DNA from 2 places in the Planococcus liqunii genome. Region 1 is predicted to be linked to the other one. Evidence: riboswitches for the same ligand, from Rfam matches in the RefSeq annotation. Region 1 holds a riboswitch; the other holds the start of a gene.
What was found. A riboswitch is a leader RNA that binds a small molecule or an ion and turns the genes downstream of it on or off. The one in region 1 is predicted to bind thiamine pyrophosphate.
Positions count from the first base shown of each region.

Region 2: it holds a riboswitch for thiamine pyrophosphate, as region 1 does, so the genes downstream of both, QWY22_RS11195 (YkoF family thiamine/hydroxymethylpyrimidine-binding protein) here and thiT (energy-coupled thiamine transporter ThiT) in region 1, are expected to answer to the same signal.

Region 1 covers NZ_CP129238.1:1,055,922-1,059,130, reverse strand. Annotated here, with positions in the region: gene map (type I methionyl aminopeptidase) at 1-577, opposite strand, end outside; gene thiT (energy-coupled thiamine transporter ThiT) at 711-1,286, opposite strand; TPP riboswitch at 1,381-1,480, opposite strand; gene QWY22_RS05215 (M20 family metallopeptidase) at 1,626-2,696, shown strand; gene yxzF (small protein YxzF) at 2,766-2,903, shown strand; gene QWY22_RS05205 (SGNH/GDSL hydrolase family protein) at 2,939-3,209, opposite strand, start outside.
Region 2 covers NZ_CP129238.1:2,214,069-2,217,277, forward strand. Annotated here, with positions in the region: gene QWY22_RS11190 (glycoside hydrolase family 32 protein) at 1-585, opposite strand, end outside; TPP riboswitch at 1,021-1,128, shown strand; gene QWY22_RS11195 (YkoF family thiamine/hydroxymethylpyrimidine-binding protein) at 1,229-1,828, shown strand; gene QWY22_RS11200 (ECF transporter S component) at 1,821-2,402, shown strand; gene QWY22_RS11205 (ABC transporter ATP-binding protein) at 2,368-3,209, shown strand, end outside.

The DNA of each region.
Region 1 (3,209 bases):
TTAAGATTGTTGTTTCCCACGCATCGTAATAATTTAAAATATGTTGAGGCGCTTCGTGAAGAGATTTTCCAATTCCGTGGCCCGTCAAGTTTTTAATAACGAACAATCCTTGCTGTTTCGCTTCGCGCTCAACCGCTTTGCCGATCTGGTTTAACTTTGCGCCAGCTTTCACTTTTGTCATCGCACGCTCAAACGAAGAAGCGGCAACTTCGCAAAGTTTTTCTTTTTCCGGATAGCCGTCCCCGACAACAAACGAAATGCCGGTATCGGCAAAATATCCTTCGTACGAGCCGGATACATCAATGTTGACCATATCGCCCTCGTTAATTACCCGTTTCCCCGGCATGCCGTGGGCGACTTCTTCATTTACGCTGATGCATGTATACCCTGGGAAATCGTATTCTGATTTCGGTCCGGACACGCCGCCCATTTCCTTGAACATGCGTCCGCCAATCTCATCAAGTTCTTTCGTTGTAACGCCGGGCTTTGTAGCAGCTTTCATAGCGTCACGGATTTCAGCGACCATGCGGCCCGCTTTTTTTAGCATTTCAATATCTTTTTCTGTAGTGGCAATCATTTAGTACCCTTCTTTCAACTTGTCTACCCAAAATTATATCATAAGAAAAGCGCAGATGCCCGTAAAGCACCGTCATTTGCTTGAATCTCAGCATAACAAAAAGAGGATTATCCGGTAGATAATCCTCTTAAACTTACGCTTTTGTATCCACCAGTTTAGGTGCCGTTGCGAAGAGTGTGGAACACACAACCGCGGCGACCAAAAATACCGGAATCATATAAGTGGCATTGTAAACTGCTGAATAGATCAATACATTGCCTTCTGCAAACATGCCGAAAAAAAGAATTCCGGTAACGACGTGGACCACATAACGCAGAACGGAGCCGATAAACAGCCCAATCACTACTGCCGCAATCATGCCGCCTGTCCGGTGTTCATGCGAAGCCTGCAAGTACCTTCTGCGCATGAGGCCGGCAAGCCCAACTACACCGTATGCCAATAGGTAATCCAACAAGACCTGCAATACGACAAATCCAAACGACAGCGGCGTAACCGAAATGACGCCGGTGACGATTTGCAGCAGGCCAACCAGCAGACCGGTTAACACACCGGCTAAAACACCTCTGCGAAACGCCATCAAGACGATCGGAATCATTACCAAACTCACTGAACCGCCTTGCGGCATTTTGAATGCCACAAAATCCAGCACGTATCCCAACGCTCCGAAAATAGCGATTTCCACCATCAGTAAAACTCGTAAATTTCTCATGACTTCCTCCTTGTGTTGTGCACATCACCAGAAGGGCCGCAGAAAAAAACCATATAAAAGCGGCGCTAGGACAGAGCCTGGCGCCGCGTTAAGGACCGGTTTCTATCCACATCCCTGCGCAAGCATTAACTTACAGGTTCAAAGGGTAAGAACAATATGTTCACTCTCAGCAAATAGCTCCCCTTGTGGTGTATACAATTATTTCGTTATCACCTGTATTGTACACAACTCCCTGACCGAAAGCAATTCCGTTTCAAACTGATCCATTAGGGTACTCTTTTAGATATGAGGAAAAACAGAAAGGTGGTGTTGGCAGCGGAACTTTAGCTGCCATAAATAATGATAGAATTGCTTAAGGATTTGATTAAAATTGAAAGTGATACAAAAGAAGAGGCGAACAAGGCGCTTCTTTTTTGCGCCGACTGGCTTAAACAACAGGGGCAGGAAGTAACGGTCCATGACAACGAAGGTTATTTAATGCTGACGGCAATTAAAGGCCAAGGGCCCGAAACCATTGTTTGGAACGGGCATGTCGACGTCGTTCCGGGACACGCCGACCAATTTGTTCCAATGGAAGAAAATGGTCGGCTTTACGGACGAGGGGCTGCGGATATGAAAGCCGGCGTAGCTGCCATGATGCAGGCTTTTGTCGACCTTGAGGCTGAAAAATTGCCGCGCGTTGTGCAATTGCATATTGTCACCGATGAAGAAATCGGGGGCCGCCATACATCTAAATGGCTTGTCGAACAGGGCTTCCATGGCGATTTTGTCATCTGCGGCGAACCGACGGGACTGAAGGTCGGCTTGCAGTCAAAAGGCATATTGCGCATGGATATGACGTTCAAGGGCAAACCCGCTCACGGCAGCCGGCCATGGGAAGGCATCAATGCGATTGAATCAGCGATGAAATATCATATGGCTATTGCTGAATTGCCGTTCCGTAAAGAATCCACCGAATACTATGAGCAAACTTCCGTTAACTTGCCGATCATCAATGCCGGCGACCGCTATAATGTCGTTCCGGAAATTTGCCATATGTCCTATGATATTCGGTTTATGCCGGGACAGGACAAAGACGAAATCGTCCGGCAGATGGCGGAACTCGCAAAAACCTTGAATCTCGATATGGAATACAAAGCAAGCGGCTCCACGCCTGCACTGACTACTTCGGAAGAAAATCCATACATTCAATCCCTGAAGAAATCCATTCAGCAGGCAACAGGGGAAGATGCCGTGCTTTTCGGTCAACATGGAGCCGCTGATACCCGTTATTATGCACTGGTGAACGGCGGCGAAGGAGCCATTGAATTTGGTCCTTCCGGGGACGATTGGCATGGGAACGCTGAATATGTGCTTCTTTCAAGTGTCCACGATTACCGTAAAATCCTTGTTTCATTGGCCTTTTCATAAAGATCATGTTTAAAAAAGAAACGATGAGGGAAATTAGTCTATACCTCACTTATGATAGGAGAGATTGCTATGGGAATAGGTCGAATCGTAAAAACCGCTATTAAAATAGCACCAGTTGCTTATCCAATTATCCGCAAAGTCATGCAAAGCAAAAAAGCTGGCGATACGAGCAAGTACAAAACGACTCCAACAAAACGTACAAGATAAAAAACCGCTCCGGGTTCTGCCCGAAGCGGTTTTTATTATGCATATGGAATGGCTTCACGCAATGCCAAATAATGATCGTCCAGCTGGCTGTGGGAAGTTGCTGAAGAAACGTCGTTCTGCCCGTCTGCTTCATCAGCTCCATTTTCCTCCTGCTCTTGGATGATTTCTTCAAACGTTTTTGGGTCAGCTGCCGGCAATTCCTGGTCTTCCACTTTCCAACCTGGCTGGTAGGCGTCCAGGAAAGCATTGGCCATCGCCTGATACCCTTTCACATTCGGGTGCACATCTGCCGGATTCGGCACTTTA
Region 2 (3,209 bases), 1.2 Mb from region 1:
AACGGCACCTTCTTGAGAAAAGGTTTGCGCACCTATAACCATGTACCAGACGCCATCTCGTTTCCAAACTTTCGGGTCCCGGAAATGGGACGTGTATCCTTCCGGTAGCAGAACCACAGGGCCTTTTTTCTCAAAAATAAACCCGTTGTGGGAAACAGCCATACATTGATATGTTTCAAGTATATTGTTGTCATGTCCAACGTTCCCGCTGTAGAACAGCACCATGTCTCCATCAACTTCAACAGCACTTCCGGAAAAACATCCGTCTCTTTCATACCACTCACTCGGAACGAGTGATGGCGGGTGTTCTTGCCAATAGATGAGATCTTGGGATGTGCAGTGTCCCCAGCATTTAGCTCCGTGTACAGTCCCAAACGGATTCCACTGGAAAAACACATGATAAGTGCCTTTATACTGGATGAGTCCATTCGGGTCATTCAGCAGACCGACCGCGGGCATTAAGTGGTATTGCAGCCGGTGCGGATCAATGTGGTTGTCTTTTTGGTAAGTTTCTAGTGTGTGATTCAACCTTTCAAACCAGTTTATAGTATTCATGGCAAACTCCCATTTCCAGTAGTTTTTCAACTAACCTTCCCCTAAGCGTTCGTTTCCACAAAGTTCACATTCTCAGTTTCTGTCTTTGAAATCCCCCAGCCGGCTGCTCGGCTATTGCCATTTTTCCATCTCATCTTCTAAAGCAGAATGATTAAATCACTAAAAAGTTTCACCTTCAAAAGCGGCTCTTATCATGTAGATTCCCCCTTAAAAATTATTATCTATCTATTCTAATAATACGCCTAAATGATTTAAAAGTCTCACAAAAGATAAAATAATATTAGTTTTTATTCAGCTTTTTGACTATATAGTTACAATATTTTGGGTTCTGTATTTCTTATTCAAAATTTAAAAAAATCTTGATTGCAAAAGCCAAAATCGAAATTCCCTTTACTTCCTCCACCCCTTCCGCTACACTAGACCCATCGGGGCAAACCCCGGACCACAAAAAAAACTGCATACCGTTTTCTGCACTGGGGGTGCCCGATTTTCGGCTGAGATGCAAGCGCAAGCTTCGATCCCTTATGACTCGATCCAGATAATACTGGCGTGAGGAAGTGCGGTGACTTTCCGCAATTGGATCTTTCTTGAATTTAATTGGCATGGAATAGTGGCTGCATCTTCACGGATGCAGCCTTTTTTTGTGCAATTTTTTTGAGGAGGAGAATTTATTATGGAACCACTGCAATGCGGCACAAGCCCGATTGTCGGATTTCGCTTTTCTTTGCATCCGATGACCGGCGATTTTATCAAAGTAATCAAAGGGGCTTTGAACGAAACAGATACAACGAACGTCTGGATGCATACCGATGACGTCTCGACTGTGATTCGTGGCAAACAGAACCATGTCTTCAATACGGCGAAAGCACTTACGCTGCACGCAGCCAAGACCGGCGAACATGTTGCATTGTCCGGAACATTTTCAATCGGCTGCCCGGGAGATTCTGCGGGCGATGTCTACTTGGACAAAGATGACGTACTGCTGAATACCGATGACACGAAGCAATACGTGTCATCGCAATTTGCGCTGTATCCGATGAACAACCCGGATTACATGACCGTTATTTACCGCGAAGTCGACCGTGCAAAGGCGCAGGGCGTCTTTAACGAATCGATGCATTACGCGAGCGGCATCCACGGCGATATCCATGAGGTCTTCGCGTTTTACGAAGAAGCATTTACGAATGCCCGCTCCGAAGAGCACCGCCATTTGGTCATGACGGTATCAATGAGCATCAACAGTCCTTCGCATGGAGGCAAAAACGATGCTTAAATCGTGGAAGCTGAAAGAAGTTGTATTGATGTCGCTGTTTGCCATCGTGTTTGGCATCGTTTATTTGCTGTTTGTCCATCTTTCGAATATCTGGGCCGGCATTATCGGACCGATTGCCTATGAATGGCTGTTCGGCATCTGGTTTATCGTATCGATCATTTGCATGAACATCATCCGGAAACCGGGAGCTGCCGTACTGTCGGAATCGATGGCGGCGGCAATTGAAGTGCTGCTCGGCAATGCAGTTGGTCCGCGCCTGCTGTTGTCCGGCATTGTCCAGGGACTCGGAGCGGAAGCGGCGTTTGCAGTGACCGGATACAAGCATTTCAATCTGGCGGTGTTTATGCTTGCCGGAGCCGGATCTGCTGTATTCAGTTTTGTGTACGGCTATTTCATCTCCGGCTACGCAGCGCTTGATCCCTCATTTGTGGCCTTGATGTTTACGTTGCGTGTCTTAAGCGGCATGGTCATCGCCGGCATCGGCGGTAAGTACATTTCAGACGCCCTGCTTGCAACCGGTTCGCTTCGAGGCTATGCCATTGCCCGCGCAGAAAAAGGTGATGCCGGTGCATGAGCCGGTGTTTTCATTGAAAAATACCCATTTCCGTTTTCCGGATGACCAGGAAAACACGCTGAAAGATCTTACATTCGATATCTTTCCGGGAGAGCGCGTCGTCATATCCGGGCCGAGTGGCAGCGGCAAAAGCACTTTGCTGTACTTATTGAACCGGTTGTATCCGCTGAACTGCGACGGAATTCTGAGCGGCAGCATCCGCATGTTCGGCAAAAGAGCAGAAGATTATACACCCGGAGAAATCAACTACCGGGTCGCAACCGTGTTCCAGGACCCCGACTCCCAGTTTTGCATGCCGACCGTTGAAGCAGAACTGGCGTTTACACTGGAAAACCTCCATGTCCCTTTTACGGAAATGGAGAGCCGGATAACAGATGTCCTTTCATTAACTGAATTGACGCCAATGCGCCATGCGGTGATCCAGTCTTTATCGGGCGGCATGAAACAGCGCGTGGCAACCGCATGTGCATTGATCATGAAACCGGAAGTGCTCTTGCTGGATGAACCCATTTCCCATCTCGACCCCTATACAGCCAAGCAGTTTATCACCTGGCTAGACAGGCTGCAGAAACAATTTGGATTGACGGTTGTGGCTGTCGAGCACCGGCTTGATCTTTGGGAATCATTTTTCGACCGCGGTATCCAACTGGACAAAGACGGACGCATTCTCGCTGATCAGCGCTTTGTCCAAAGGGCGGCAATGACATTCCCCAGACGGGTAACTAGTCTTCGAGAACCCTTTTCTTTGCGGGTTTCCGGGCTGTCCACTAGCGTCAACGGGAAAAGCTTGCTCCATCCGCTGTCGTT